DNA from 2 places in the Rhizobium sp. 01T437 genome. Region 2 is predicted to be linked to the other one. Evidence: predicted binding sites of a transcription regulator. Region 2 holds the regulator's gene; the other holds the start of a gene.

Region 1 (16,347 bases), on a different contig from region 2:
TCGCCCCATTGCAGGTTCCACATCTCGTAAAAGAGCGCCAGGTCGCGCTCCATCGTCTCGGGCGTGACGTGAGTGATACGCAGTTCGTTCTGCGGTGCGACGAGATCGCGCAGCGCTTTTCGCGCATTGCGCCGGGTCTTCGAGCCGAAACGCTCATCGACGAAGGTTTCGAAATCATCGCCGAGCGGCACATAGACATAGACGTCGTGGTCGATGTTTTCACCAACCGAGGTGATGTGCGGCCTGCGAGCGACCTTTCTCTTTGAAAATTCGGAAACCGGAAAGGCCTCGAGGAGCGCCTTCAGTCTCTCCTCGGATATATAGACATCGTCGAGATCGAGATGTTTCCAGTTGAAGGTCTGGAGGCAATCGGCAAAGGCGCTGAGCGCCGCTTCGGCATCCTCGGGACGTGTCAGGAGGCCATTATAGCCGGCGTAAGGCGTGCCGCCGAGCCGCAGTATATTGACGAGGCCCTGCCCTTCCTCGAATTCGACATGCAGCTGGATGGGCAGGAAAGCCACGTATCGTTCATCCCCCTCCTGCCGCTTAGCGGCGAGAACGAACGACGAAGCACGCCGCTCCAGCCATTTGACGATCCAGTGCCAGGAGAGGAAGTAGTTCCCCTCCGGATCGGCAGCGTAGACCTCGTTCCAGTTATCTTTCAGGGCATGCAGATCATCGAACGCGGAAGCAATATCGACATGCATTTCCAAGTCTCCCCCAAGACTTCTCCTTTTTTAGATTTGCATAAAATTGAATATCCCACAATCTCGTGATCAAAGCGGCGCCGCGTATTCAAGCCTTCGTTAAACTTCGCGTGCTTAACTCGCGTCGTTTTTGTGCATGTGGTGTATTGCGTCATGTCTGTGCGTGTAAGCGTTCTTATCGGGTTGCTGTCGGCAACCGCTCTTGTCCATCCGGCTTTTGCAGCAGACGCGCGCACGCTGCAGATTTTCGTGTCCAAGGATAAGCAGTCGCTGGCCGTCTATGACGGTGCGGAGGTCGTGGCGACCTCCAAGATCTCGAGCGGCAAGGATGGGCACACGACGCCGAGCGGTATCTTCTCCGTCATCGAGAAGCAGAAGTACCACGAATCCAATATCTATTCGAACGCGCCGATGCCCTTCATGCAGCGGCTGACATGGTCCGGCATCGCGCTACACGAGTCTAATTCCGTGCCGCGCTATCCGGCCTCGCATGGCTGCGTGCGCATGCCCGACGCCTTTGCGAAATCGCTCTACAAGATGACCGAGATGGGCGTGCCTGTCATCATTACCGACAGTGAGCTGATACCAGAGCCGATTGACCATCCGACCCTGTTCCGCCCCAACCGGCCCGAACCGGCACCACTGCTATCGGACGTGGAGCTGCGGCCGTCCATAGGTGACGCGAAGACGCAGGTGCAGGTCGCCATGAACGAGACGACGGCTGCCCTGCCGATGCCGCAGTTCCAGCTGCAGGCGCCTGCTGCGGATAGCGCGCCGATCAGCATGCTGATTACGCGCCGGACGCTGCGTGAAAACGTCATCGATATCCAGACCCTGCTGAACCAGCTCGGCTTTGCTGCCGGCGAGCCTGATGGGCTGGCCGGTCCTGCGACCGTTCAGGCCATCAATGCCTTCAAGGCGCTGCGGCCAACGGAATTTGCCCGTGACAAGGGCCTGGTCACTGATACTCTCCTTAAGGAAGTTTACGCAGCGGCAGGCAAAGGCGAGCCTCCGAATGGCGTCATCATGGTACGGCAGGATTTCAAGCCGCTCTTCGAGGCGCCCATTACCATCGCCGGTCCGGGTCTTGCTCTCGGCACGCACTTCTTCTCGCTGCATTCAGTCGATGAGGCGGCCGGCACGGCGGACTGGCTGGGGGTAACGCTGGAGAACAATCTCTCCCGCGAGACGGTGAAGCGGCTCGGCATCGCCAATCAGGAAAGCTCCATCATCAGCGGCCGTCCAATCGCCAGAGCGCTCAGCCGCATCTCGATGTCAGAAGAAACCCGTCACCGGATCGATGCACTGATCTCGCCTGGCTCAACGCTGACGATATCAGATACAGGCCTCGGATCCGAAACCGGCGAAGGCACGGGATTCATCACCATCACCCGCGAGAGCTGAGGCTTACCAAAGCTTCTCGCTGGCGCGTTCGTCGTAGCTTCGGCGGGCGGAAATGATCTTTGCCTGGTTCGTTTCCGTCCAGACCACGAGCGCCTTGATCGTGTCGTGCAGCGTGCAGCCGAGATCCGTCAGAGCATAATCAACCCTTGGCGGAACGACGGGATAGACTGTCCGCTCGATCAGCCCGTCACGCTCGAGCTGACGCAATGTCGTCGTCAGCATACGCTGGCTGATGCCATCGATGCTCTTGCGCAATTCGGTAAAGCGCAAGGTGCGTTTTTCGAGCAGGGCAATGACCAGCAGCGACCATTTGTCGGCGATGCGATCGAGGATCTGGCGCACCTCGCATTCTTCCCGCGAATCCCACTGGTGGACGTCGTAATCGCGGTCGGTGCTGCAGCAGTCACTCGGTGAGTTTGAAGTGCCTTCTTCCATGGCTCCGAACCATGCCTTATGTCAGCTTTGGTTACAATAGGGAACCGAGGATCAATATGTAACCATTCTCGCTCTTCCCTGCTTCACGGACAAGGAAATCAGGATGTCTACAAGTCCTCCACTGGCATTGGATAGCGGAAGAATGAGCCGCAGCGCTGCCGGAATGCTCGCCGTTCTGTGCGGCGCCATCTTTCTCGAAGGCGTCGATGCGGCCATGCTCAACATCGCGCTTCCATCGATCCGGGCCGAGCTTGGTCTTTCGACCACCACGCTGAGCGCCGTGGTTTCGGCCTATGTGCTTGCCTATGCCGGGCTGATGCTGCTTGGCGGGCGAGTCGCCGACATGTACGGCAAGCGCAAGGTCTTCCTGACGGCACTGACCGTCTTCCTGCTGTTCTCCGGCCTCGGCGGCTTTGCGACCGAGGGCTGGATGCTGCTGACGGCTCGCTTCGTGACGGGTGCAGCGGCCGCCTTCATGACGCCCGCCGGGCTTGCGCTCATCAATGGTAGCTTTCCGGAGGGATCGCAGCGTAACAGGGCCGTGCTGATCTATGCCGGCACGGCCTCGGCCGGCTTCTCCCTCGGCCTCGTCATTGGCGGGCTTCTGTCCGCCGTCGGCTGGCGATGGGTGTTTTTCGCACCTGTTATCTTCTCCGCCATCCTGCTCGTTGCCGGCACGAAGCTGATCGTGGAGAACAAGGAGGACACAACCCCACGCCAGAGGTTCGACATTGCTGGCGCGCTGACGCTGACCGGCGCCATGCTGCTTGCCGCCTATGCGCTGACGCGACTGGAGCATGCCACCAGTGAGCTAACCTGGACGATTGTGGCGGCAGGCGCGAGCGCGGTGCTCTGGTTCGCCTTCATCCTCATCGAACGCAATTCGCGTGCGCCGCTGGTGCGGCTCGGCATCTTCCGGTCTGCCGCCCTGGTACAATCCAACCTCGGAGCGATGCTCTTCACCGGCGCCTTCTTCGGCTTTCAGTTCATCGTCTCGCTCTACCTGCAGGAACTGCTCGGCTGGTCCTCCTTCGAAACCAGCCTCGCCCTCATCGTCATCGGCATGGACGCCATTCTGGCGCCCCTGCTGACGCCCCTACTCGTCGAGCGCTTCGGCAATGGACGCGTGGTGCTTGGCGGCTTTGCTTTTGCCCGGGCTACGCGCTCTTCCTTGGTATGGGGCTCGACTGGACATATGCGGCGATGCTGCCGTCGACGATCCTGCTCGGCCTGGCCTTCTCGCTTGGCTACGGCCCGCTGACGATCATTGCGACTGAAGGTATTGCCGAAAACGAACAGGGACTGGCAAGCGGGCTGGTGAATACGTCGTTCCAGTTCGGCGCGGCCCTCGGCCTCTCCGCCGTCAGCGCCGTCGGCACACTTGCTCTCGGCGATGGAGACAGTCCATCCGAACGCCTGGAAGCGCTGCGCACCGCCTTGCTGGTGCCGGTCGCGGCGACGTTGATCGGCATGGTCATCATGGGCTTCGGCAGAGGCCGCTGCGCGGATGCATCCTGCCGGCTGCAGGCCGGCTGAAAAATAAAGGCGACCGGCGCACTGCCGGTCGCTCTTTTCGTTCAGACGAGTTCGACGTCGACGACGCCAGGAGCAGCCCGCAAGGCAGCTGCAATCTCGGGCGTGATGCGATATTTCTCTTGCAGCACCACTTCGACCTCGCGCTTGCCCTCCTCCTTGATGACGATGAAGGAGACGAGGCCGTCGCCCTTGGCGTTCAGATGTGCGGCGACGGCGCGTAGCGGGCCGGAGTCGCGGACATAGACGCGTAGCGCCTTCTGCATCTGCAGCGACTTTTCCTCCAGCGACTGGATGGTCTGCAGACGCAGGCTGACACCTTCCGGCCGCTCTTCGCCGATCGCGGTGATGACGAAGGATTTCCCGGGCTCGAGTATGTCACGATACTGGTTCAGCATTTCGGAGAAGAGCACGGCTTCATACTGGCCGGAGGAATCCGAGAAGACGATGATGCCCATCTTGTTGCCGGTGCGCGTCTTGCGCTCCTGCTTGGAAATGACGGTGCCCGCCAGTCGCCCGTTCGCAGCGCCCTGCTTCACCGCCGTCGAGAAATCCGCGAAGGTCTGTACGCGCATCTTCTGAAGGATGTTGTTGTAGCTGTCGAGCGGATGGGCGGTCAGGTAGAAGCCCAGCACCTGGAATTCCTTGAGCAGCCGCTCGGAGGCAAGCCAGGGCGAGAACGGCGGCAAGGCGATCTTTTCCGGACCCGAGGATAGCGCACCGCCGAAAATATCCGACTGGCCGCTCAGTTTGTTTTCCTGGGCGCGCTGCGCATAGCCGAGCACGCGGTCGAGACCGGCCGAAAGCTGGGCGCGATCCAGGTTGAAGCAATCGAAGGCGCCTGCATAGATCAGGCTTTCCAGCACGCGGCGGTTCACCTGGCGCGGATCGATGCGCAGGCAGAAATCCTCGATGCTGGCAAAGGGCTTGTCGCCGCGCATTTCGACGATGTGATCGACAGCGGATTCACCGACACCCTTGAGAGCCGCAAGCGCGTAATAGATACGGTTGTCGCCGGTCTCGAACTGGCGGAAGGAGGTCTGGACGGAGGGCGCGATGACCTCGATGCCCAGGCGCTTGGCATCCTGGCGGAAGTCGTTGACCTTTTCGGTGTTCGACATATCGAGCGTCATCGACGCGGCCAGGAACTCGACCGGATAATGCGCCTTCATATAGGCCGTCTGATAGGAGACGATAGCGTAGGCGGCAGCGTGCGACTTGTTGAAGCCGTAGTTTGCGAACTTTGCGAGCAGTTCGAAGATGTTGTCGGCCTGCGGCTTCGACACGCCGTTCTGGACCGCGCCGACGACGAAGCGCTCGCGCTGCTGGTCCATTTCGGCCTTGATCTTCTTACCCATGGCGCGGCGCAGAAGATCGGCTTCGCCAAGCGAATAGCCCGACAGGACCTGGGCGATCTGCATCACCTGCTCCTGGTAGACGATAACGCCCTGCGTTTCCTTGAGCAGATGGTCGATCATCGGATGGATCGATTCCAGCTCTTCATCGCCATGCTTGCGGGCATTGTAGGTCGGAATGTTTTCCATCGGACCCGGGCGATAGAGGGCGACCAGCGCGATGATGTCCTCAATACAGTCCGGCTTCATGCCGATCAGTGCCTTGCGCATGCCGGCACTTTCAACCTGGAACACGCCGACCGTCTCGCCGCGCGAAAGCATCTCGTAGGTCTTCTTGTCGTCGAGCGGGATCTTCGGAAGATCGACCTCGATGCCGCGCTTCCGGCAGAAGTCGACAGCGACCTTGAGCACGGTCAGCGTCTTCAGGCCGAGGAAGTCGAACTTCACGAGACCGGCCTGTTCCACCCATTTCATGTTGAACTGGGTGACCGGCATGTCGGACCGCGGATCGCGATACATCGGCACGAGCTTCGACAGCGGACGGTCGCCGATCACGATGCCGGCGGCATGAGTCGAGGCGTGGCGGTAGAGGCCTTCGATCTTCTGGGCAATATCCAGAAGGCGGGCAACGACCGGTTCCTTGGCTGCCTCTTCCTGCAGCTTCGGCTCTTCCTCGATCGCCTTGGAAAGCGGCGTCGGGTTTGCGGGATTGTTCGGCACCAGCTTGCAGATCTTGTCGACCTGGCCGTAGGGCATTTCCAGCACGCGGCCGACATCGCGCAGTGCCGCGCGCGCCTGCAACGAACCGAAGGTTATGATCTGCGCCACCTGCTCGCGACCATATTTCTGCTGCACGTAACGGATCACCTCTTCGCGGCGGTCCTGGCAGAAGTCGATATCGAAGTCGGGCATCGAGACACGTTCGGGATTGAGGAAGCGTTCGAAGAGCAGCGAGAAACGCAGCGGATCGACGTCGGTGATCGTCAGCGCATAGGCGACCAGTGAACCCGCACCCGAACCGCGGCCCGGACCGACCGGAATATCCTGCTGCTTGGCCCATTTGATGAAGTCCGCAACGATCAGGAAGTAGCCGGGGAACTTCATGCGCTCGATAACGCTGAGCTCGAATTCCAGCCGTTCGCGGTAATCCTTCTCCTCGTAACCGGCGGACATTCCAAGCTCGGCAAGGCGCATATCCAGCCCCTCCTCCGCCTGGCGGCGAAGTTCGAGCGATTCTGCGCGCTCGGCCTCCTCGGGATCATCGGTCGCGCCGGTGAAGCGTGGCAGGATCGGCTTGCGGGTCTTCAGAATGAAGGAACAGCGCCGTGCGATCTCGACGGTATTATCCAGTGCCTCAGGCAGATCGGCGAAAAGCTTTTCCATCTCTGCACGGCTCTTCAGATAATGATCCGGCGAGAGGCGGAAGCGGCTGTCGTCGGAAACGATGGCGTTGTGGGCCACCGCCATCAGCGCGTCATGCGCGTCGTAATCGTCTCGTGTCGGGAAGAAGGCCTCGTTGGTCGCCACCAGCGGCAGATCATACTTGTAGGCAAGGCCGATGATCTTCTGTTCGTGGCGCTTGTCGTAGGTTCCGTGCCGCTGCAGTTCGACATAGAGCCGGTCACCGAAGAGGCGCTTCAGCGCCAGCAGTCGCGTCTCTGCCGCAGCAGCATGGCCGTCCTTAAACGGCATGTCGACAGGGCCGGTCGAGGCACCGGTCAAAGCGATCAGCCCCTCGGTACCGATTTCCTCCAGCCAGGAGGAACGGATATGGACAGCCTGATTGCTCTCACCGCCGAGATAGGCGCGGCTGACGAGATCGACCAGCCGCTCGTAACCCGCATCCGTAGCTGACAGAAGCACGATCGAAGGCAATTTAACCAGCGCCTGCTGACCGCCTCGCTTCTCGGTGTCGAGGCCATCTTCCATGTCGATCGACACCTGGCAGCCGATGATCGGCTGCAGACCGTCCTCCAGCGCCTTCTGGGAAAATTCCAGGGCGACGAAAAGATTGTTGGTATCGGTGATGGCGATTGCCGGCTGGCTGTCGCCCGATGCCTTGTAGAGGATCTTTTTGAGGGGCAGCGCGCCTTCGAGCAGCGAATAGGCGGAGTGGACCCTCAGATGGACGAAGCCCGGTTTTCCGCCGACGACTGCGCCAGCAGCACCTTTTTCCGCATCCGCCATGATCTGCCTTTCGAACCGCCTCACTGAAGAGTGCGCATTGTCGGCATTGTCGGCGATTCTGTCCAGAAAAAGTCCCGCTTCGGGACCGCATGGCTGCCATGCGATCCCCTGAATTCTTACATTGCCATGACGATCAGCGAAAAGCTGGCAATGAACATTGCGATGGAGGTGAATGCTGCGATATCACGGATCATGTCAGTCATTTGGCTCTCCGTTTGCTCTTATGTTTTTAATTTGTTCCATGTATGTTCTATTGTCAACAGGTTTACCCCCCGCTTCTGCGGGACATGGTTAACATCGGAGCAGTGGGACGATGGACACGCAGGAACTCAACGGCTTCATTGTCGAAGCCAAATCGCAGACTTATGTTGCCGGCGCCAAGGCACAGCCTTCCTATCGGATCGGCGCCCATGATCTCGGCTACAAGCGCGGCATCTGGCGCTATCTCGACAGCTATTTCGGCGGCACGGATTTTGCCGGTCAGGAAGTGGTGTGGCTGGAGGAAAAGCCGGTGTGGGCGATGAACTATTTCGGGCGGATCATCGAGCCCGGGATCATCGACGGAACTGTCGCCGGCACGATCATTAGCGCCGCGCTGTCACAGCTCTACAAACAAGGCCGCTTCCTCGGCGGCATGGTCTTCGATCATTCGCTGGGGCGCTATGTCGATACGAGCGAAGGCGACTGCACGCATTTCCGTGGCCACGAATTCATCCTTGTCGATGGTCAGAAGGCCTATGAGCTCGATTATCGCGGCGGGCTGATTATCCCCTGATAATCAGAAATCCACGACCTTGCCGTCGGAGATCGTCACGCGCCGGTCCATGCGCCGGGCGAGCTCGTGGTTGTGTGTGGCGATCAGCGCGGCAAGGCCGGACTGGCGCACCAGGGCCTCCAGAGCGTCGAAGACATAGCTGGCGGTTTCCGGGTCGAGATTGCCGGTCGGTTCGTCGGCCAGAAGCAGGCTCGGTGCATTGGCAACGGCGCGAGCGATTGCCACGCGCTGCTGCTCGCCGCCGGAAAGCTCGCCCGGGCGATGCGCACCGCGGTGGCCGATGCGCATGTAATCCAGAAGCATCTTCGCCCGCTCGCCCGCTTCCTTCCATGAGAGGCCGGCGATGAGCTGTGGCATCATGATGTTCTCCTGCGCAGAGAATTCCGGCAGCAGATGGTGGAACTGATAAACGAAACCGATCTCGCCGCGGCGGATGGCCGTGCGCTTCTCATCGGAAAGGCCATCACAGGGGCGGCCGTTGACCACTACCTCGCCGCCGTCGGGATGCTCCAGCAGCCCTGCGACATGCAGCAGCGTCGATTTGCCGGTGCCGGACGGCGCCACCAGCGCCACCATCTCACCGCTCGACAGGGTGAGGTCCGCACCCTTGAGGATAGTCAGCAGCGTTTCGCCCTGGCCATAATGGCGCGCGACGCCCGAAAGCTTGAGAACGACGTTGCGTTTCATGAATGCGGCATTCCTTGGATTGAGCCTTGGATTTGACCTTGGATCACGGCCTTATTCGTAACGAAGGGCCTGAACGGGATCGAGGCGGGAGGCGCGCCAGGCGGGGAAGATCGTCGCGATGAAGGAGAGAGTCAGCGCCATGATGACGACAGAAACCGTTTCGCTCACATCCATTTCCGCCGGCAGCTGGCTGAGGAAATAGACCTGCGGATTGAAGATCACGGTGCCTGAGATCCAGGAGAAGAATTGGCGGATGGACTCGATGTTGACGCAGACGAGCACGCCAAGCAAAACGCCGGCGATCGTGCCGACGATGCCGATCGCCGCTCCCGTCATGAAGAAGATGCGCATAATGGCGCCGGCGCTCGCACCCATGGTGCGCAGGATTGCGATGTCGCTGCCCTTATCCTTCACCAGCATGATGAGGCCGGAGATGATGTTGAGCGCGGCCACGAGCACGATCAGCGTCAGGATCATGAACATGACATTGCGCTCCACCTCCAGGGCGGAGAAGAAGGTCTGGTTGCGCTGACGCCAGTCGGTGATGGCTATCTGCCGACCGGCCGCCTCCTCCACCTTGGGCCTCAGATTGTCGATATCGTCGGGGTTATTGACGAAGAGTTCGATCGACTGCACCAGCCCGTCGGCATTGAAATAAAGCTGCGATTCCTCGAGCGGCATATAGATGATCGAGGAATCGTATTCCGACATGCCGATCTCGAAGAGACCGGAGATCTTGTAGGATTTGATGCGCGGATTGACGCCCATCGGCGTCACATCACCTTCCGGTGACGTCAGCGTAATCAGGTCACCGACCCGCAGGCCGAGCTGGTCGGCCATGCGCGTGCCCATCAAAACGCTGTCGCCTGCAGCAAAACCCACCATGTCGCCGGACTTGATATTGTCGGAGACGGCCTTGAGCTTGGTCAGGTCTTCGGCGCGCGTGCCGCGCACCAGCGCACCGGTACTGCCGCCCGTCCGCGAGGAGGCAAGCACCTGGCCTTCCACCAAGGGCAACGCCATCTTGATGCCGGGCACGGCCTCGAATTTCTTCACGAGGTCGGCATAGTCGGTAAAGGGACCATCGATCGGCTGGATGATCATGTGGCCGTTGATGCCGAGGATGCGCGAGACGAGCTCCGTGCGGAACCCGTTCATCACGGCCATGACGATAATGAGCGTCGCAACGCCCAGCATGATGCCGACGAAGGAGAAGCCGGCAATGACGGAGATGAACGCCTCCTTGCGGCGGGCGCGCAGATAGCGCCATGCCACAAGGCGTTCGAAGGTGGAAAATGGCTTGCCAGCCGGACCCAAGCCGGATTTTGAACTCCGGTCCACTGCTGCCTCTGCCATTTCGCCTCCGTCTTTCTTTAAGCCACGAACCTGTTGATCGCCGCCTCGATGGTCATCGTCTCGCGGGCGCCAGTCTTGCGGTCCTTCACTTCCACTTCGCCATTCGCGACCGCGCGCGGACCGGCAATGATCTGGTACGGCACGCCGATCAGGTCGGCGGTCGCAAACTTGGTGCCGGCACGGTCGTCCGTGTCGTCATAGAGCACATCCTTGCCGGCCTTCGTCAGCGCCGCGTAGATCAGCTCGCAGGTGCCGTCGCAGGCTTCGTCGCCGGCCTTCATGTTGATGACCACAACATCGAAGGGCGCGACCGACTCCGGCCAGATGATTCCGTTCTCATCATGCGATGCTTCGATGATGGCGGGAACAAGGCGTGTCGGGCCGATACCGTAGGAACCCATGTGAACGGTATGTTCCTTGCCATCGGGACCTTGCACCTTCGCGCCCATCGGCTCGGAATACCTGGTACCGAAGTAGAAAATATGACCGACTTCGATGCCGCGCGCAGAAAGACGCTCGCCTTCCGGAATGGCGTTGAAGGCCGCCTCGTCATGCATCTCGGAGGTCGCGGCATAAAGCGACGTCCACTTGTCGAAAATCGACTTCAGGCCGTCGACGCTGTCGAAATCCGTATTTTCCACGGGAATGTCGAAATTGACGAAATCCTTGTGGCAGAACACTTCCGACTCGCCGGTGTCGGCGAGGATGATGAATTCATGGCTGAGATCGCCGCCGATCGGGCCGGTGTCGGCGCGCATCGGAATGGCGCGCAGGCCAAGGCGATCGAAGGTGCGCAGATAGGCGGTGAACATCTTGTTGTAGGAATGTTCCGCACCTTCGCGCGTCAAGTCGAAGGAGTAAGCGTCCTTCATCATGAATTCGCGCGAGCGCATGGTGCCGAAGCGCGGACGGATCTCGTCACGGAATTTCAGCTGGATATGATAGAGATTGAGCGGCAGGTCCTTGTAGGACTTCACGGAGGAACGGAAGATATCCGTGATCACTTCTTCGTTGGTCGGGCCGTAGAGCATCGGACGGTCCTGACGGTCCTTGATGCGCAGCATCTCCTTGCCATAGGCGTCGTAACGGCCACTCTCCTGCCAGAGCTCGGCCGACTGCAGCGTCGGCATCAGAAGCTCGATGGCGCCGGCGCGGTTCTGCTCCTCGCGGATGATGTTGTTGACCTTGTCCAGCACCTTCTTGCCGAGCGGCAGCCAGGAATAGATGCCCTGCGACTGCTGGCGCACCATACCGGAGCGCAGCATCAGCCGGTGAGAGACGATTTCCGCCTCCTTGGGGTTTTCCTTGAGAATGGGTATGAAAAAGCGGGACAGACGCATGGCGGATTCCGGTACAGTTGAGACGCCGCTTACCCAAGCGGAATCGACGGCATTTGTTAAAGATGGGAGCGTTCATAGCCGCTTCGCGGCAGGAAGGAAACCCGCGACCCGTGCCAGCTGCCTCCCGCAGACGCATGTTAGCGCCCACAAATTGAGCAGGCGCGAAAAAGCGCGTATTTATAAGGGCTTGAAGGCAAATCTTGTCAACAGAAAAATTTTGCGTGAGTGTAGCAAAAATGCAAAAAAAGCTAATGACAAAGCACAATCTTTGAGCTAGCTTTAGCTCACAAAACAGGCAGGAAGGTTAAATTCTTGCCGAACTCGCGGTCAAGTCTTGGGAGGATCAGATCTTAGGCGCGCTCGTCGCTGCCCCGGTAACGGTTAAGGATCACGCGATAATTAAAACAAGGCTTTTAGCCTTGTTTTTTTTTGCTTTTTCGGCTTCCGACATTCCCGAAAAATCAAGCTCGCCTTTCGTTAGGTAAGCCCGCCTTCCGTTACGCAAGCTCTTTGCCTCACTTGCATGACGTCCGTATGACAGATTTTTCGCGGTTGCATTTACATCTGCTCAAAGATTGAGCAAAAGCCATTCCTAATAGAAGCTAGGCCCTATTTGTGGAAGTGCATCGAAGCCGAGACCGAAATAGGTCGAACAGATATACCAGAAGCCGTAAATTGCACCTGAAATGAGCGTCGTCAGCGAAAAAACGAAACCCGGACGAAAACGGGTCGGCGCGCTCGGCACGGTGCCCAGCACAACATCATTATCGTCCGCCTGAGTGCGCAGGCCGATCGGCAGCACGGCGAAAAGCGTGATCCACCAGATAATGAAATAAACTGCGAACCCCTGAAGGAAGGCCTGAAACATCTTGGTTCCCGTCGATATGGCGCCTTAGCGGCTGGTTTTGGCTGCTTATAAGCCGGAATGGCGGCCAGTTCAAAGGCGGTGGGCGATTTAGGTCACTCTGACGCAGAGCTTCAGACCTGTTCCAGCTCGATCAGCGTACCGAAGAAGTCCTTCGGGTGGAGGAAAAGCACCGGCTTGCCATGCGCGCCAATCTTCGGCTCGCCATTGCCAAGCACCCTAGCCCCCGATGCCGTTAACCGATCGCGGGCAGCGAGAATATCGGCGACCTCGTAGCAGATGTGGTGCATTCCGCCCGACGGGTTCTTCTCGAGGAAGGCCGCAATGGGCGAGGCTTCACCGAGCGGCTCCAGCAGCTCCACCTTGGTATTCGGCAGCTCCACGAAAACGACCGTCACGCCATGCGCCGGTAGCGCCTGCGGCTGCGAGACCGCTGCCCCCAGAGTGTCGCGATAGCTCGCGACTGCGGCGGCCAGATCAGGCACGGCGATGGCGATATGGTTCACCCGGCCAAGCATCATCAGACCCTGGTGATGAAGACCGTGACGAGAGGCTTCTTGCCCCAGGTATGATTGGCGGCAGCGCGCACGGCGCGGCGCAGAGCCTCCTGTACCATGTCGATATCCTTGCGGCGGGCGCGTGGAATGCTCTCGAACGCCCCGATCGCGGCGTCGAACAACCCATCTTCCATATCTTCGCCCTCGTCGTCATAGACCGGCAGGCCGATCGCCACGAGATCGGGCTCGCCAATGATGTCGTAGCGGCTGTCGAGCACGATGCTGAGGGCGACATGGCCGACATAGGAAAGCTTCTTGCGCTCGCCGATGCCCATCTCATCGAAGTCACCGATCAGTGACCCATCCTTGTAGATGCGGCCATGCGGCGCCTCGTCGATCACCTCGACCGGTCCCGGGGCGAGCCGCAGCACATCGCCATTGCGCACACGCGGCACCGTCGGAATGCCGGACTGCTCGGCAAGCTCTTTGTGCGCCGTCAGATGCGTTGCCTCGCCATGTACGGGCACAACGACTTTCGGCCGTGTCCACTCGTACATCTTCTGCAACTCGTTGCGGCGCGGATGGCCGGAGACATGCACCAGCGCCTCTGTGTCGGTGATGATGTGAACGCCCTGCTCTACGAGACCGTTCTTGATGTCCTGGATCGCCTTCTCGTTACCGGGGATGGCACGCGAGGAGAAGACAACGATATCGCCGGCGGTGAACGCCACATTGCGCATCTCGTCGCGGGAGAGCTTGGCAAGGGCAGCGCGCGGCTCGCCCTGACTGCCGGTGAGGATCACCACGACCTTGTCACGCGGGATGAAGCCGTAATCCTCTTCGGAGATGAAGGGCTTTACGCCCTCCAGCAGGCCGATGTCCTGGGCAACGTCGCACACGCGCTTCAGCGAGCTTCCGAGCAGCAGCACTTCGCGACCGGCGGCTTCGGCGGCTTCGGCGACAGTGCGGATACGGCCGACATTCGAGGAGAAGGTGGTAATTGCCACACGCCCCTCGGCATTCTCGATGATCTTGCGCAAGCTCTCCGAGACATCCTTCTCGGAGGGCGAAACGCCGTCGCGCAGCGCATTGGTGGAGTCGCAGAGCAACGCCAGCACGCCCTCATCGCCAATCTGACGGAAGCGCGCCTCGTCGGTCAGAGGTCCGAGCGACGGCTCGTGGTCGATCTTCCAGTCGCCGGTGTGGATGACATTGCCGAGCGGCGTGCGGATCACCAGCGACATGGGCTCGGGGATCGAGTGATTGACGGCGACACCCTCGATGCTGAAGGGGCCGACATTGATCGTATCGCCGGCCTTGAAGATCGTCACGGGTACTTCGCCGATCGCATCCTTCTCGAAATTGCGCTTGGCTTCCAGCAGGCCGGCCGTGAAGGGCGAGGCATAGACCGGCACGTTGAGGCCCGGCCAGAGATCGGCGAGCGCGCCATAGTGATCCTCATGGGCGTGGGTGATGATGATCGCCTTGAGGTTCTTGCGCTCATTGGCAAGGAAGCGGATATCCGGCAGGACGAGATCGACACCCGGCAGATCCGGGCCCGGAAAGGTGACGCCGCAATCCACCATGATCCACTGGCGATGATCCGCCGGGCCGTAGCCGTACAGCGCGAGATTCATGCCGATCTCGCCGACGCCGCCCAGGGGCAGAAATACCAGTTCGTCCTGTTTCGCCATAATGTTTGTTTTTTCCACTATCCAAAGAATACATCGCCGGCCGCAATCGGCATTATCCTGCCTGCGCCGGTATCGAGCATCAACAGGCCATTATCATCTATCCCGGCGAAATACCCTGAAATCGACCTGTCGGGCAGATTCACGGTTATCTTTTCGCCAATACCGCAGGCGACAGCGCGCCACCGAGCCGTGACCTCGGCGATACCCTGCCCTTCATCCCAGATATCAAGCGTCTCGGCCATGGAGGCAAAGAGATGGGCGAAGAGCTCTTCGGGCGAAGCCGCACTTCCCTGACCGCGCAGGCAGGTGACGGGATAGATAGGATTGTCCGGCATGACCGATACATTTATGCCGATGCCGATCACGACAGCATGGCGGCCATCCGCCAGTCGTTCGCCTTCCACGAGGATGCCGCAGGTCTTCTTGCGTCCGATCAGGATATCGTTCGGCCACTTCACCTCCAGCGGCTCGGCGCCGGGCGGCAATACACTGCGGATCGCCTGGTGCACGGCGACGGCGATTGCCAGCGGCAGGGAGGCAAGGCGCTCCATCGGCGCCGGATCGATGAGGAGAAGTGAGGCGTAGAGATTGCCGCGCTCTGAAACCCAGGGACGGCCCCGGCGGCCCCGGCCGCCGGTCTGTCGTTCGGCGGTCACCCAGAGCAGACCGCTGTCCCCTGCCCGAGCCCGGGCAAGGCATTCCGTGTTGGTCGACGACGTATCCGACAAGGCCTCGTGCCTGATATCGCCGAGCGATATCCGGCGCCGCTTGTCGGAAGCCATCAGAACAGCGTTGCCGCAGCGAGCTCTGCCGCACCACCGATCGGACCGCCGATGAGAACATAGGCAGCGACGAAGAGGCCGGAGAGACCGAAGACGAGGCGCAGCGAGCCGGAGACGCGGGCGAATTCGCCGGTCGCCTCATCGAACCACATCAGCTTGATGACGCGCAGGTAGTAGTAAGCGCCGACGACCGAAGCCAGGACACCGATGACAGCAAGCGCATAGAGCTTGGCTTCGATGGCGGCGACGAAGACGAAGTACTTCGCAAAGAAACCGGCGAGCGGCGGGATACCGGCGAGCGAGAACATCAGTGCTGTCAGCACGACAGCCATGAAGGGGTTCGTCGTCGACAGGCCGGCGAGATCGCTGACATTCTCGACAACCGTGCCGTCCTTGCGGCGCATCGACATGATGATGGCGAAGGAGCCGAGGGTCATGACCATGTAGATCGCCATGTAGAGCATGACGCCTGTGACGCCCGTCTGGTTGCCGGCTGCGAGGCCAACCAGCGCATAACCCATGTGACCGATCGAGGAATAGGCCATCAGTCGCTTGATGTTCTTCTGGCCGATGGCCGCGAACGAACCCAGCAGCATCGAGGCGATCGAAATGAAGACGATGACCTGCTGCCAGTCGGTCAGCACCGGCTCGAAGGCGGTGATGACAATACGGGTCATCATCGCCATGGCGGCAACCTTCGGTGCGCTCGCCAGGAAGGCAGTGACCGGGG
Region 2 (16,347 bases):
CACCGCATCGACCACTTCGCCGACATTCGGAAGCGCGAGCTTCTCGAGGTTGGCGGCGTAAGGCATCGGAACGTCCTTGCCGGCAATCGTCAGGATCGGCGCATCGAGGTAATCGAAGGCCTGCTGCATGACGCGGGTGGCGATTTCGGTGCCGACGGAGTTCTGCGGATAACCTTCTTCGACGGTGACCAGACGGCCGGTCTTCTTGACCGATTCGATCACGGTCGGAAGATCCATCGGGCGAAGCGTGCGCAGATCGATCAGTTCGACATCGATGCCGAGCTTTTCGAGTTCGGCGACCGCCTTCGTGGCATAGGTCATGCCGATGCCGAAGGAGACGACGGTGACATCCTTGCCCGGACGGTGGATGCGGGCCTTGCCGATCGGCAGAACGAAATTATCGAGCTTAGGCACATCGAAATGCTGACCGTAGAGAATTTCGTTTTCGAGGAAGACGACCGGGTTCGGATCGCGGATCGCGGCCTTGAGCAGACCCTTGGCGTCGGATGCCGTGTAGGGCATGACGACCTTCAGGCCGGGGATCGCGCTGTACCAGGCGGCGTAATCCTGGCTGTGCTGGGCGCCGACGCGAGCAGCCGCGCCGTTCGGGCCGCGGAAGACGATCGGAGCACCCATCTGGCCGCCGGACATGTAGAGCGTCTTGGCAGCCGAGTTGATGATCTGGTCGATCGCCTGCATGGCGAAGTTGAAGGTCATGAACTCGACGATCGGCTTCAGCCCAGACATCGCAGCGCCTACACCGACGCCGGCAAAGCCGTGCTCGGTGATCGGGGTGTCGATGACGCGGCGAGCGCCGAATTCCTGCAGAAGACCCTGGGTAACCTTGTAGGCGCCCTGATATTCGGCAACTTCCTCGCCCATGACGAAAACGTTGTCATCGGCGCGCATTTCTTCGGCCATGGCGTCGCGAAGCGCTTCGCGCACCGTCATCGACACCATCTCGGTACCGGCCGGGATTTCCGGATCGTTCGGCACGAAAGCCTTGGGCTCGGCCGGAACCGGAGCAACTGCCGCCGGCTTTTCTTCCTGGGCAACAGGTGCCGCAGCGGCCGGAGCTGGCTGAGCGGCAGCAGGCGCGGCGGAAATCGCGTCGGCGGATTCGCCGTCCTGCAGCAGGATAGCGATCTTGGCATTCACCTTGACGTTTTCGGTGCCGGCCGGAACCAGCAGCTTGCCGATGACGCCTTCATCGACGGCTTCGACTTCCATCGTCGCCTTGTCGGTTTCGATTTCAGCGATCACGTCACCGGACGTGACCTTGTCGCCTTCATTCTTGAGCCACTTGGACAGTGTGCCTTCTTCCATCGTCGGAGAAAGGGCGGGCATGAGGATATCGATAGGCATGGGTTCCCTCCCCGATTAGAGCAGAATGTCAGTGTAGAGCTCGGATGCATCCGGCTCCGGATCGGCCTGGGCGAAATCGGCGCTGTCGGCGACGATATCGCGGACTTCCTTGTCGATCGCCTTCAGATCGTCTTCGGTTGCCCAGCCCTTTTCCATCACGCGCAGGCGAACCTGCTCGATCGGGTCCTGCTCGGAGCGCATCTTCTGCACTTCTTCCTTGGTACGGTACTTCGCCGGGTCCGACATGGAGTGGCCGCGGTAGCGATAGGTCAGCATTTCAAGGATGATCGGGCCCTTGCCCGAGCGGCAGTGCTCGAGCGCCTCATCGGCAGCAGCCTTGACGGCACGAACGTCCATGCCGTCAACCTGGACGCCCGGAATACCGAAGCCGGAACCGCGAAGCGAATAGTTCGACTGAGCCGTCGCGCGCGCCGTCGAGGTGCCCATAGCATAACGGTTGTTTTCGACGATATAGACGATCGGCAGCTTCCAGAGAGCAGCCATGTTGAAGCTCTCGTAGACCTGGCCCTGGTTGGCAGCACCGTCGCCGAAATAGGCAATCGAGACCGAGTTGTTGCCGCGATACCTGTTGGCGAAGGCGAGACCGGTGCCGAGCGACACCTGCGCGCCGACGATGCCGTGACCGCCGTAGAAATGCTTCTCCTTGGAGAACATGTGCATCGAACCGCCCTTCCCGTGGGAATAGCCGTTGCGGCGGCCGGTCAGCTCGGCCATGACGCCGCGTGCTTCCATGCCGGTGGCCAGCATGTGGCCGTGGTCGCGATAGGCGGTGATGACCTGATCGCCTTCCTTCTGCGCCATCTGCATGCCGACGACGACAGCTTCCTGACCGATGTAAAGGTGACAGAAACCACCGATGAAGCCCATGCCGTAAAGCTGGCCCGCCTTTTCCTCGAAACGGCGGATGAGCAGCATCTCGCGATAGGCCTTCAGCTCCTCGTCGCGATCGAAATCGGCGATAGGACCACCGTTCGATGCCTTGGCTGCGGATTTCGCACTGTTTTTGCGGCTGGAAACGGTCGCGGTTTTGCGCAACGCCATTCAACCCTCCCTATGGGTTTATCGGTTCTCGGGTGGCGCGTACCATAGGGAAGAAAAATGACCACAGCAATGCCATATTTGCATGGCTCATATTCGCAGGTAAATTATTGATAAATAACAGGAATTTTTGATTAACCGAAATTCGGTTAATTGCGATAGTGATTGTAAATGACAATCTCATCCGCGCGCGACATATTGAGCTGATATCGCGCCTTTTCGTCGAGCATATCCTTGTCCAGCGAGCCATCACTCAAGAGCGCCACTTGCGCCTCCAGATGCTCACGCTTGACCTTCAGCACAGCCAATTCCTTCTCACGCGCAACACGCTGGCGCTCGAACGCCTCCGTCGCACGCAGACCATAGTCACCATGGATGCAATGATAACCGAAATAGGAGAGGAAGGCGACCGTCATGGCCGGAATGACGAAGCGGCCAGTCTTTCTCTTCTTATGATGCTTTGTCCACATACACGCATGCTCTAACGCATTACCAATCGTTTCAATTTAGCGCGCAGAGATTAACCGTTCGTTGACTCAACGCCCATCACGGGCAGACTCAACAAAAAAACCCGCGCCGGAGCGCGGGTTCCAAATGCCTGATTTTTCAGTTCGTATTAGCCGCGGATGATGGAGCGGCCGGCATACTGAGCCTGCGGGCCGAGACCTTCTTCGATGCGGATCAGCTGGTTGTACTTGGCAAGGCGATCCGAGCGCGACAGCGAGCCGGTCTTGATCTGGCCGCAGTTGGTGGCAACTGCGAGATCGGCGATCGTGGAATCTTCCGTTTCGCCCGAGCGGTGCGACATGACGGCAGTGTAGGCTGCCTTGTGCGCGGTGTTGACGGCGTCGAGCGTTTCCGTCAGCGAGCCGATCTGGTTGACCTTGACGAGGATCGAGTTGGCAACGCCCATGCGGATACCGTCACGCAGGCGAGCCGAGTTGGTGACGAACAGGTCATCGCCGACGAGCTGGCACTTTTTGCCGACGAGATCGGTCAGTGTCTTCCAGCCTTCCCAATCGTCTTCTGCCATGCCGTCTTCGACGGAAATGATCGGGTACTTGCCGACGAGTTCGGCGAGGTATTCGGCCATTGCGCCCGGTTCGAGCGTGCGACCTTCGCCTTCCATCACATACTTGCCGTCCTTGAAGAATTCCGTCGAGGCGCAATCGAGGCCGAGATAAATGTCCTCGCCCGGCTTGTAGCCGGCCTTCTCAACCGACTTCATGATGAAGTCGAGGGCTTCCGGAGCGCTCTTCAGGCCCGGTGCAAAACCGCCTTCGTCGCCGACATTGGTGTTGTGCCCCTGGGCGGCAAGTTCCTTGCGCAGCGTATGGAAGACTTCCGAGCCCATGCGGACGGCTTCACGGATCGAGTCTGCGCCAACCGGCAGGATCATGAATTCCTGGAAATCGATCGGGTTGTCGGCATGCGCGCCACCGTTGATGATGTTCATCATCGGAACCGGCAGCAGGCTGGCCGAAGCGCCACCGACATAACGGTAGAGCGGCAGGCCGGAAGCTTCCGCGGCAGCCTTGGCAACGGCGAGCGAAACGCCGAGGATCGCGTTAGCGCCGAGGCGCGACTTGTTCGGCGTACCGTCGAGCTCGATCATGATCTTGTCGATCTGGATCTGGTTTTCGGCGTCGATGCCGCCGATGGCGTCGAAGATCTCGGTGTTGGCGGCTTCGACGGCCTTTTCGACACCCTTGCCGAGGTAGCGCTTGCCGCCGTCACGCAGTTCGACGGCTTCATGCGCGCCAGTCGAAGCACCCGAGGGAACAGCCGCACGGCCCATGCTGCCGTCTTCGAGATAGACATCGACTTCGACGGTGGGGTTACCACGGCTATCGAGAATCTCGCGGGCGATGATATCGGTAATTGCAGTCATGATTTTTTCCTGCTCGGTGGGTGGATAAATCGTTTGAAACCGTCTTAATCGAAGGTGCGCAAATTACAATGCCGCAATTTTGCACGTTCAGGCAGCGCATCAGACGTGGCCTATAGCACAATCATGTCAGGGTTTTGAAGGGAACGGCAGTCGCCGGTCAGCATATCCCACCCATCGAAAGACGATAAACTGTTTATCCGGGCAGAATGTTGGCAAGCCGCCGCCGTCGGCAGCAACCCACGGCTGAAAATTCCTGCAACAGCCCCAATTTTGGACGGCTTCCCGCCCTTTGATTTCAGCCTTCGGTAACCATCCCAGTCTAATTTTAAGAGCTTGAGTGAGACCCTCAAAAGTCAGTCATGCCAGCCGCTCGGGCAAATATGGAACGGCTTGGACGAGCAGCTGCGGTTTCCCTCAAAAACAACCAGTACGGGATTTTATCGACTCTCTTGGCGGCATTTCATACGAGGCACAGATGAAACTTAATATTGCACGCAGCCTTGCCATTTTCGGTGCCGTTGTCATCCTCGGACTGGTGACCTCCATCGGCTTGCAGAATTACGCGTTCAACATGCTTCGCGTGAACGGACTGATGTATAAACAGATCATCTATGGCAAGGATCTCGTCGCCGATATTCTCCCGCCGCCGCTCTATGTCATCGAACCCTACATGCTCGCGCTCGAAGCCGTCGAGCAACCGGCCTCGGCAACGGCCAATATCGAACGCATCCGAACGGTTCTGAAGCCGGCTTATGAAGACCGCCGCAAATACTGGTCAGAAACGCCGCTCAGCGCCGATCTCAAGCGCAAGCTTCTCGATGACGTTCTCGTCAAGGGCGACGCCTTCTGGCAAGTCATGAATGAGGAGGCGGTGCCTGCAATCCTCAAGGGCGACAAGGCCGCCGTAGAACCGGCGCTCATCAAGCTTGCGACGAATTTTCATGTTCACGAAAAGGCCGTGAACGAACTCGTGGCGATGGCGAACGCCTTCCAGGCGGATGCCGAAAAGCAGGCTGCCGAACAGACGGAACTGCTCTCCACCGTTACACTATCGGCCGCCGCGCTTTCCTTCGTGCTCATCGTTGCCGGGCTCTACATGTTCCGCCGGCGCGCGATCGTGCCGCTATCGGCGATGCGCGACTACATGGCGGTTCTCGCAAACGGCGACTATTCCCGCGAAGTTCCCTATGTCAGACGATCCGACGAAATCGGAGAAATGGCGCGTGCAGTCACGGTCTTTCGCGAATCGGCGGAAGAACGGAACGCCATCCGCGCGCACCAGGACGAGGAACGGCAGGCACAGATGCGCCGCGATGCCGAACTCGACGCATCGAAGAGCGTGGAGAATGCCACGCGTCAGCGCGTCATCGAGAGCCTGAGCGCCGGCCTGGAGCGTCTTTCACGCGGCGACCTGACCGTGCGTCTCGACGAGCAGTTCGCCAACACTTATGAAAAGCTTCGCGAGACCTTCAATACCAGCATCATCATTCTTTCCGATGCCATGAAGGACATTTATGCCGCCACGAATACGGTCGGCGACAGTTCGCGCGAAATCGCACTCAGCACCAATGATCTGGCACAGCGCACCGAGAGCCAGGCTACCTCACTCGAGCAGGCGGCTTCGGCGCTGGATCAGATCACGGTCACGGTGAAAAACTCCTCGGAGCGTGCCCAGGAAGCCAATGCGATGATGTCGGCTACGAAGGAGAGTGCGGCGCATTCCGCCGAGATCGTTCGCGAAGCGGTTACCGCGATGGAGAAAATCGAGGAATCAGCGGTCAAGATCGGCGATATTATCAACGCCATCGATGAGATCGCCTTTCAGACCAATCTTTTGGCGCTCAACGCAGGCGTCGAGGCAGCACGCGCCGGAGACGCCGGGAAAGGCTTTGCCGTCGTCGCTCAGGAAGTCCGCGAGCTCGCTGGCCGCTCCGCCAATCTCGCCAAGGAGATCAAGCTTCTCGTCGAGACGTCGTCGCGGCAGGTTTCCGCGGGCGTGGCACTTGTCAACCGCACCGGTGAGGCACTCGGCGATATAGACCGCCAGGTGCTGCAGGTGACGGCGCTGATCGAAGCGATCGTGCGCTCGTCTTCGGAACAGTCGGTCGCGCTCGTCGAGGTCAACGCTGCCGTCAACCGCATGGATCAGGTGACACAGCAGAATGCGGCGATGGCCGAAGAGACGAACGCCGCCTGCCAGGAACTCGGCAACGAGGCGTCCCATCTCGGGCGCATGCTCTCCCGCTTCGCACTGGAGGAAAGGCGCCCGTCCCGCGCGGCAGCCTGATGCTGCCTGTCGTTCAGGCGGCCTTGGCGATCGCGTCGAAGGCGAGAAGCTTCTCGAGAAGCCGTGGCATATCCTTGAGATAGACCATGTTCGGCCCGTCACAGGGCGCGTTATCCGGGTCCTGATGGGTTTCGATAAAGACACCGGCTACGCCGACAGCCACGGCTGCACGGGCCAGCGTCTCCACGAACTGCCGCTCTCCGCCGGAGGTTTCCCCCTGCCCGCCAGGCTGCTGGACGGAATGCGTGGCGTCGAAAATGACGGGCGCGCCCGTTGCTGCCATGATTGGCAGGGAACGCATGTCGGAGACCAGCGTATTGTAACCGAAGGAAGCGCCGCGCTCGCAGAGCAAGATGTTCGGATTGCCGCTCTGGTTTAGCTTGCCGAGCACGTTCTTCATATCCCAAGGCGCCAGGAACTGGCCTTTCTTGACGTTGATAACGCGACCGGTCTTTGCCGCAGCCACCAGGAGATCTGTCTGACGAGACAGGAAGGCCGGTATCTGCAGGATGTCGACGACCTTGCCCACTTCGGCGCATTGTTCTTCAGTGTGGATGTCGGTCAGAACCGGAATGCCGAGTTCCTTCTTGAGATCGGCAAAAACCTCCAGCCCCTTCTCAAGGCCGACACCGCGTTTGCTCGACAAGGAAGAGCGGTTCGCCTTGTCGAACGAGGTCTTATAGACGAGCCCGATGCCGAGCTTGGTGCACAGTTCCTTCAACGTGCCGGCAACCATGAACGCATGGTCGCGGCTTTCCATTTCGCAAGCGCCGGCAATCAGCGACAGGCGTGCGGCATTGGAGAAGGTGACTTTGCCGGCGCCCTCGCCGACCGTCACAACGGAATTGGTAGTGGAGCTCATGATGTTTCCTCGAAAGCGAAGAGCACGCCCTGACCGGGCGCGGGCTTCACCAGAATACGGTTGCCCTTGCGTGTATAGGTCACCCCGTTAGCAGCCAAATGCGCTTCTGTCACGGCCAGATCGCCAACGGCAAAGAGGATTGCCCGGCCGCGCAGGCCGCGATCGATATTCGGCGTCGCCAGATCGAAATAGGCCTCCAGCCCCTGCGGGGTCATCAGGCTGATCTTTGCGTTTCCAGTGGGGACCTCCAGCCCGAAACTCGTGACATCAGCAGAAGCGGCTTTTACCGCCGAGCCAACGAACTCGCCGAAGGCTGTCGGGTCAGGGGCTCCGAGCGCGATCTCGGCAATGCCTGTCACGCCGTTGGCGTGGGTCTCCAGCACGTTGCGATCGGTTGGAAGCGGGTTGATGCGCTCGACAGCGAAGAGAAAGAAATCCGGTGCCCGGAGGTCGGCAGCGAAGGCAAGCCGGAAGCCGGCGATGCTTTCCGTGCCATCCGGCATTTTCACTGGGCGTTCGAACTGTAGCACAGAACCAGCACTGATGCTGCCCTTCACGAATCGAGCATGTTCATGCTTCGCATCCGCTGTCGCGAAGGCGATGGCGGACAGTCCCTCGCTACCGCAGCGGAAGCGGAAAGCCTGATTGCGGGCCGTGAAGACATTGCCCTCACGTGCCGTCTCCTCGCTCTCCTCGACGCTCGCGACACCGAGCGGCTCAAGATAGGTTTTGTCGGCAAAGAAAACGCAGGCATTCTCCGTGCCGAAGGGGTGGCGGGCATCGGGCGCGACGGTAAAGCCCAGCTTGCCCAGCCTTTCGCGGGCTAGGTCGATATCGGTAACCGGCAAAACGAGATGATCGATCGGAAGCGTGTCTTGGCTCATCGGTTCTTCTCCCAGCAATCACAAGGAGATGTGCTTCAGCAAGCCTCGTGAAGCAAGGCCAGACAGGCCTAAGGGCGATAAAAATCAAATTCTCGACAGATTGAACAGAAGTTTTACGAAAATTTAGCTACTTGCGGAACACATATGGAACATATAGTGTCCGTTCTGGATTTGTTTCAAGACTGGGGTTAGACGCCATGCTCACGCGCAAACAACAGGAACTCCTTCTTTTCATTCATGAAAGGATGAAGGAGTCAGGCGTTCCACCGTCTTTCGACGAGATGAAGGACGCACTGGATCTGGCCTCGAAATCGGGTATTCACCGGCTGATCACGGCGCTCGAAGAACGCGGCTTCATTCGCCGGCTTCCGAACCGGGCGCGCGCGCTCGAAGTCATCAAACTGCCGGAAGCCTACAGCCCGAGCCTGCAGCCTCGGCGCGGCTTTTCGCCGAGCGTCATCGAGGGCAGCCTCGGCAAGCCCCAGCCCGTAGCACCTCCTGCCTCGGCAAAGCCAGCACCTGCTGCCGATAACGGCAATGCGGTCTCCGTTCCCGTCATGGGCCGCATCGCCGCCGGTGTTCCCATCTCGGCAATCCAGAACAATACGCATGACATCACCGTTCCCGCCGATATGCTCGGCTCCGGTGAACATTATGCGCTCGAAGTTCGCGGCGACTCGATGATCGAAGCCGGCATCTTCGATGGCGACACGGTCATCATCCGCAATGGCAGCACGGCCAATCCGGGTGATATTGTCGTCGCACTCGTCGATGACGAGGAAGCAACGCTCAAGCGCTTCCGCCGCAAGGGCGCATCGATTGCGCTCGAGGCTGCAAACCCCGCTTACGAGACCCGCATTTTCCCGCCGGATCGCGTCAAGGTCCAGGGCAAGCTCGTCGGTCTCATTCGCCGCTATCACTGACCGGTGACAGATTGGCGTCTGCGAATGTGTTGCTGCGCCAATTATAGGCGCGGTGGCGTATCCAGGGTCGCCCCAATGTGTCGAATGCGGTTGCGACCTCAACTCCCTTATCAGTGAATCGAAGTTCGACAGAACCTGTCTTGCGCAGCGTCTCGCCGGTAAAGAGCAGCGCGCCGGAACGACAACGGTCGAAGCGCAATCGGACAGGGGTCACGACAATATCAGCCGTATCGCAAGCTGGCCCGAGATAGGCAGCATTGTCGATGACAGTCAGTTTCTTTCCGTTACCGAGCAAAGTGGTGCACCAGGCGCCCTTCAGGCAGGAGAAGCGTGACGGCGGGCCGACGGCGACTGCCTGTCTCATTGCCGCTCCGGCTTCATTCCGTTGATCGGGTGACAGTTGCAGTCTTTTGCCATCAGGCGCAGTGGGCGCCTTGGCAGTTTGGAGCATAACCGGCTTCCGATGCTCTTCGATGGCAAGTGCCCTATGCCATTGTTCGAAGATGAAGGCGGGCGGCTTTTCACGGTTCGAAGCCATCGCCTCTGCATCGATTATAGCGACCAGACCGCCATCTTCGGAGATGGCGATGTCGGGCATCGCCTCTGACGGAAGCAGTACAATAGCGAGCGTCGAGACCGCGATAATTGCCGTTCCCATGTGCCGCAGCCGGGTTCTGAGCAGGGTCAGCAGCAGAAATCCGAAAACGGCGGTCGGGAAATACCAGCCGGGCAAGCGGCCTACATCTATGTTGCCGCCCCACCCCGCTACTGCCTTTGCGATGGTGATCACCAGATCAAGCCCGAAGCCTACCACCGGCCATAGCCAGCCGTCCAGACCAAACGGCATCAGCAGCATTGCCAGCATCCCGGCCGGCATGACGATGAAGGTGATGACCGGCATGGCCGCGAGATTTGCCGGCAGGCCATAGGCAGTCAGCCGGTGGAAATGCTCGATCGAAAACAGCGCCGTCGAGAAACCACCGATCAGCGACGTCAGGAAAACGCCACCGAAGAAGCCACCAACCATGAAAAAGGGCTTCATGATCGGCAGCTTGGCAAAGGCATTCTCCCGCATCGGCCGCCCCTTCCAGAGGTCGTATCCGGCGACCAGGGCAAGCGTTGCAGCAAAGGACATCTGGAAACTCGGCCCCAGCACCTCCGATGGCGAGACCCCGAGGATCACGAGAGCGGATAGCGCCACGTTTCTGAGACTGATCGACGGCCGGTCGAAGAAGACCGCAACCAGCATAATCGCCATCATGATGAAGGCGCGTTCGGCGGAGACGGCAAAACCCGAGATCAGATAGTAGGCCGTCACCGCAGCGAGCGCGCCGGCCGCCGCGATCTTCTTGATCGGCCATGCCTGGGCAATACCGGGAAAAAGACTGAGGATGACACGCAGGCCGACAAAGAAGATGCCGGCGGAGAGCGCCATATTGAGGCCGGAGATCGCGATGATATGCGCAAGGCCGGATTGCCGCAGCGCCTCCGTCGTTTCATCCGAGATCGCCCGTCTCTCATCGGTGACAAGGGAGGCGGCAAAGGCCCCGGTGTCGCCGGGCAGCGTGGAGCGGATCCGATCGCCAATGCCGCTTCTCAGGCGGTAAAGCCACTCCAGGGTGGTCTCACCGACCGAGCCAGCTTGCTCCGGCTGTTCTGCAACCCTCTTCGGTGCTCCATAGAAGAAGCCGTTGGCACCAATGCCGTCAAAATAGGCATTGAAGGCAAAATCATTGAGGTGGGGGAGTGCTGGTCCTGCCGGAGGCGTGAGACGCGCCCTGCCCTCGATGACGTCGCCGAGTTCGAACGGCTGGGTGGCCCCGCGGACCAGCACGGAGATGCGTTCGGGCGGACGCTTGATCTCAGGAGCATCCGTGCCGGTGACGTCAAGAATATAACGCCAGCGCCCTTGGCCATCGCCTTCTCGGCGTTCGATCCGGCCGGACACCGTTCTCGTTACGGCTGAATCGAGGATCAGGGTCTTTGCCCGCCATGTTTCGATCTGCGCGGAGAGCATTCCACCGGCAAAAAGAAACAGAGCAAGCAGCGTCGCCCGCAGTTTCGTCCGGGCATAACCGCAGAGCGCAACGGCAATAAGGAGAACAAGCAGGCAGAGACCGAGCGACACGGCCGGAAAGTCCGAGGCCGCCAGAAACCAGGTCGCGGCACCCGCACCAAGGAAGACCGGCGAGAAGAGGAGGAGGCGACCGTGGCCGGCCTCTTCGGCGGCCATACGCATCGACGACCCGACGTATCGTTTCGCAACAGTCACCAATCGCCATCGAAATGGGATCGCAACCTGCGTACGAGCCGATTGCGTCATAATGGCGCGCGGGGCAATGCCAGCAAAATCCATCTTTTGATCAATGGATTGCTCTTGTCGTTCTCTTGTCTCTAACCCCGCCATAATCGCCTGGACCCGCCCCCGGATACTGGCAGAATGCAACCTGAAATCAAAACGAGCAAACAATAATCGATTGAAATAAGAGGAAAATTCACAGGAGCGAAAATCCAGTCAAATCATGGTGTTCTGATATGCATTTAGCTCATCGCTGCAGTGCCTAAAAGATGATGCCGCGATGCACAAAATGGCATCACGGTAACTTGGCATTAGCTTCCCGATCATATAGCTATCGCTGAGGACGCTTAACTCTTATGGCGCTTTTGCGGCGCCACCGCCACTCCGGAGGATCAGCATGACGGATCAAAGCGCTACAATCAAAATCGGTGACAAATCAGTCGACCTCGCCGTCCGAAACGGCACGGTCGGACCCAGCGTCATTGATATCGGTGCCCTCTACAAGAACACGGCTTCCTTCACCTACGATCCCGGGTTTACGTCGACCGCATCTTGTGAATCGAAGATCACCTATATCGACGGCGACGAAGGCGTTCTGCTGCATCGCGGTTACCCGATCGAGCAGCTTGCCGAGCATGGCGACTTCCTGGAAGCCTGCTACCTGCTGCTTTACGGCGAATTGCCGACCGCCGCCCAGAAGAAGGACTTCGACTATCGTGTCACGCACCACACCATGGTGCATGAGCAGATGAGCCGCTTCTTCACCGGCTTCCGTCGCGACGCTCATCCGATGGCCGTCATGTGCGGCTGCGTCGGCGCGCTTTCGGCCTTCTATCACGACTCCACCGACATCACCGATCCGCACCAGCGCATGGTCGCTAGCCTGCGCATGATCGCCAAGATGCCGACGCTCGCCGCGATGGCCTATAAGTACCATATCGGCCAACCCTTCGTTTACCCGAAGAACGATCTCGATTACGCGTCCAACTTCCTGCGCATGTGCTTTGCTGTTCCCTGCGAGGAATATGTCGTCAATCCGGTGCTCGCACGCGCCATGGACCGTATCTTCATCCTGCATGCCGATCACGAGCAGAACGCCTCGACCTCGACCGTCCGTCTCGCCGGCTCCTCGGGTGCGAACCCGTTCGCCTGCATCGCCGCCGGCATCGCCTGCCTCTGGGGCCCCGCTCACGGCGGCGCCAACGAAGCAGCCCTCAACATGCTGACGGAAATCGGCACTGTCGACCGCATTCCGGAATATATCGCCCGCGCCAAGGACAAGAACGATCCGTTCCGCCTGATGGGCTTTGGTCACCGCGTCTACAAGAACTACGATCCACGCGCCAAGATCATGCAGAAGACCACGCATGAAGTTCTCGGCGAACTCGGCATCAAGGACGATCCGCTTCTCGAAGTCGCCATGGAGCTGGAGCGCATCGCTCTGACCGACTCATACTTCATCGAGAAGAAGCTCTACCCGAACATCGACTTCTACTCCGGCATCACGCTGAAGGCGCTCGGCTTCCCCACGACCATGTTCACCGTGCTCTTCGCTCTGGCCCGCACCGTCGGCTGGATCGCACAGTGGAACGAAATGATCGAAGATCCGGAACAGCGTATCGGTCGTCCGCGCCAGCTCTATATCGGCGAACCGAAGCGCGACTACGTGCCGGTTTCCAAGCGCTAAGCGCTGACTTCGAACTAAAAAGAAAACCCGGTCAGGAATGGCCGGGTTTTTTGTTGGCGAGAACAGCGAGCAGTATCTGTGCTGCATGCTCTCCGGGCGGCTTTTCTGTCTGCATGTGCTGCCAGATGAGCTCGTAGCCTTCCTTCATCGCCTTGAGCTGGTAGGTGTCGGCTGACAGCCTCTCCATCCAGCGCGCGAGGCTTGCGCCGCGAACGATATCGTTCAGATATTCCGGGACGACCGAGTAGTCGGCGATCAGATTGGGCAGTGCGCCGCTCCAGGTCTTGATGCCTGACGTCAGCATGCGCATGATCCAGTCGACCTTGTAAGCGGAAACGACGGGTACATCAGCAAGCGCCAGTTCCAGGATCACCGTGCCGGACGCTGCCATGGCCGCATCGGCTTCGGCGAAGGCCTTCCATTTCGCTTCAGCACCCACAACGATTTCCGGCTTTATCGTCCATTCCGCCGTCATTTCGCGCACAAACGCTTCCTTGTGCGGCACAGTCGGCAGCATGAAGCGTATCGGTCCATTGCGGGCGACGAGCTCCTCGGCGGCGGCCTCGAAATAAGGCAGAAGCTTCTTGATCTCGGACGAACGCGAGCCGGGAAGAAGCAGGATCGCACCGTCGCCGGGCTGTCGGCCAGCGCGCAGCCGCCGGGTCTCCAGCAGTGCTGCGTCGGCAACCAGACGATGGCCCACATAGGTTGTCGCCGGCCCGTTGAGACGCTGCATCACCGCCGGCTCGAAAGGAAGTATAGCCAGCACATGGTCGACATAGGCGCGCATGCGCTGGGCGCGATATTCCTTCCAGGCCCAGACACTGGGACAGACATAGTTGACGACTGGAAGGTCAGGCAGCGCCTTGCGCACGCGCTTGGCGACGCGATGGGTAAAGTCCGGGCTGTCGATGATGAGCAGGATATCGGGTTTCGACGCGATGATCGCCGCGGCCGTCTGCCGGATGCGGGACCAGAGCTTCGGCAGCTTTGCCAACACCTGGGTAATGCCCATGATGGAAAGTTCGGAGAAATCGAAGAGCGATTTCAATCCCTGGCTTTGCAGCCCCTCACCGCCGACGCCGACGAGTTCGATCGGCCCGGAATGGATCTTCCTCAGCCCGGCAATGAGATCGGCACCTAAGAGATCGCCGGAGACTTCGCCGGCTATGACGGCAATCCTCAGCGGTCTGTCGCTCATTGAAGCCCCCATCCCGGCAAGCCCTTGTCGATACCGCAGACAAAAAGACCGTTTTCGTCTGCCACTTTAATGAGCGCGTCGCGATCAAGCACCAGCGCCCGGCCGGCTTCGACGGCCACTCCTGCAAGCCCGGCGGCTTTGGCGTTGAGCACAGTGGACACACCAATCGCCGGCAGGTCGGCGCGAATATCCTGCTGGGGCTTGCTGAGCTTGACGAGCACACCGCGCCGGCGCGGCGATATGCGGCCTGCCGCTCTCAGGTTCGCCACGCGGTCAAGCATGCCGTCCGTGCCCTCAACGCCCTCAACAGCGACGACGCGCCCGCCGATCGAGACGGCGCCCTGCCCGATATCCAGACTGCCAAGCACATCCGCCGCCTTGCCTGCGCGCTCTATGTCACGACGATCCTCTTCATTGGGCGAAACAGCGCCCAGCGGGCCTGCGGTTGCCAGCAGATCCGGTGCAATCTCATGGGCGCCGACGACACGCAGACCTCGCCCTTCTATCAGCTTGATGACCATCTTCAGAACGGTATCGTCGCCCCCCGAAAGCAGCGTACGGATGGCTGCGGGCACCTTCGTCAGAATACGCAGCGTCGGCCGTACCTCGCGCCATTCCGGCCGCCGACGGACGCTGCCCGACATGACGACACGGCTTACTCCGTACCGCTTGAAAAGCCGATCGAGCGAAGCGAAATCACCGATACCGATCGTGGCGTGGTCGAAACCATCCCAACGACGGTCGCCCTCATCCTTCAGGATAACGATAACAGGATTTTCGCCGGCCGAACGTGCAGCCTCGGCGACATAAGACGGCAGAAGGCCGCCACCGGCAATGATCGCCAGCCGGCCTTCAGCGGTGTCACCGTCGGAAGCCACAGATCAGCCCTTCTGTCCCCGACTCGGCGAAGACAGCGCGCGATCACTTTCGGCCGCGATGAAATCGAGGATCTCGACCACCTGCTCGCAATCGGCATATTCGTCGCGGATTTGGGCTGCATTCTCGCGGATCGAGCCGGCACCCTCGAAGATAGCCTTATAGGCACGGCGAACTGTGTGAATGACGGCGCGATCGACGCCGGCTCGCGTCATGCCGACGACGTTGAGGCCGCTCAGAATGCCGGGATTGCCGTTCAGCATGCCGTAGGGAATGACGTCGTAACTCACGGCCGAGAGACCACCGACAAAGGCATATTTGCCGACTCGGGTGAACTGGTGCACTGCGGCGCCGCCGCTGATGATTGCGTGATCGCCAACGTACACATGGCCAGCCAGCATGACATTGTTGGACATGATAACGTGGTTGCCGACACGGCAATCATGAGCAACATGCGAATAGGCTAGGAAAAGACTGTTGTCGCCGATTACCGTCGAGCCGCCATGTTCGACGGTGCCGGTGTTCATCGTAACGCCCTCGCGAATGGTGCAGTTGCGTCCAATGATCAGCGACGTGTCGACGGCGCTGTGGCGGGCGCTCTGCGAGTCGCCGCCGATAACGGCTGAAGGAAATATACGCGTACCGGCGCCGACGGTCGTCAGACCGAGAACAACCACGTGGCTGATCAGTTCGACATTGTCTTGAAGTGTGACCTTGGGGCCAACATGGCAAAACGGGCCGACCACCACGCCTTCACCGACCGTGGCACCGTCTTCGACCACGGCCATCGGGTGGATTCTGGCGCTTTCGGCGATCATGCTCATGCGTTGTCCTTACGTACGATCATCGCGCCGATATCGGCCTCAGCGACGAGCGCTCCGTCGACCTTTGCGTCGCAATGAAATTTCCAGATATTGCCGCGCTGCTTGATTTTCTGCACGTGAAATTCAACGCGGTCGCCCGGCACGACCGGCTTGCGGAAGCGGGCATTGTCGATCGTCATGAAGTAGACG

Evidence for each region. The regulator LexA, encoded in region 2, represses DNA repair genes until DNA is damaged. The targets are predictions, from matches to a motif close to TGTTCNNNNTGTGTTCNG.
Region 1: a site for LexA is predicted at 7,857-7,874, ahead of AC1DM5_RS17955 (DUF5680 domain-containing protein). Genes of this name have one in related genera too.

The regions. Positions count from the first base shown of each region.
Region 1 covers NZ_JBFTPM010000008.1:38,085-54,431, forward strand. Annotated here, with positions in the region: gene AC1DM5_RS17925 (GNAT family N-acetyltransferase) at 1-707, opposite strand, end outside; gene AC1DM5_RS17930 (L,D-transpeptidase family protein) at 861-2,111, shown strand; gene AC1DM5_RS17935 (winged helix-turn-helix transcriptional regulator) at 2,115-2,546, opposite strand; gene AC1DM5_RS17940 (MFS transporter) at 2,689-3,807, shown strand; gene AC1DM5_RS17945 (hypothetical protein) at 3,750-4,082, shown strand; gene dnaE (DNA polymerase III subunit alpha) at 4,124-7,621, opposite strand; gene AC1DM5_RS17955 (DUF5680 domain-containing protein) at 7,935-8,396, shown strand; gene AC1DM5_RS17960 (ABC transporter ATP-binding protein) at 8,400-9,083, opposite strand; gene AC1DM5_RS17965 (lipoprotein-releasing ABC transporter permease subunit) at 9,135-10,439, opposite strand; gene proS (proline--tRNA ligase) at 10,457-11,779, opposite strand; gene AC1DM5_RS17975 (hypothetical protein) at 11,778-12,056, shown strand; gene AC1DM5_RS17980 (DUF1467 family protein) at 12,372-12,647, opposite strand; gene mce (methylmalonyl-CoA epimerase) at 12,758-13,162, opposite strand; gene AC1DM5_RS17990 (ribonuclease J) at 13,165-14,835, opposite strand; gene AC1DM5_RS17995 (biotin--[acetyl-CoA-carboxylase] ligase) at 14,853-15,617, opposite strand; gene nuoN (NADH-quinone oxidoreductase subunit NuoN) at 15,617-16,347, opposite strand, start outside.
Region 2 covers NZ_JBFTPM010000001.1:594,880-611,226, forward strand. Annotated here, with positions in the region: gene AC1DM5_RS03050 (pyruvate dehydrogenase complex E1 component subunit beta) at 1-1,365, opposite strand, end outside; gene pdhA (pyruvate dehydrogenase (acetyl-transferring) E1 component subunit alpha) at 1,381-2,427, opposite strand; gene AC1DM5_RS03060 (FtsB family cell division protein) at 2,574-2,894, opposite strand; gene eno (phosphopyruvate hydratase) at 3,041-4,315, opposite strand; gene AC1DM5_RS03070 (methyl-accepting chemotaxis protein) at 4,791-6,602, shown strand; gene kdsA (3-deoxy-8-phosphooctulonate synthase) at 6,616-7,464, opposite strand; gene AC1DM5_RS03080 (VOC family protein) at 7,461-8,348, opposite strand; gene lexA (transcriptional repressor LexA) at 8,546-9,271, shown strand; gene AC1DM5_RS03090 (ComEC/Rec2 family competence protein) at 9,252-11,627, opposite strand; gene gltA (citrate synthase) at 11,968-13,257, shown strand; gene lpxB (lipid-A-disaccharide synthase) at 13,289-14,458, opposite strand; gene AC1DM5_RS03105 (LpxI family protein) at 14,455-15,336, opposite strand; gene lpxA (acyl-ACP--UDP-N-acetylglucosamine O-acyltransferase) at 15,340-16,158, opposite strand; gene fabZ (3-hydroxyacyl-ACP dehydratase FabZ) at 16,155-16,347, opposite strand, start outside.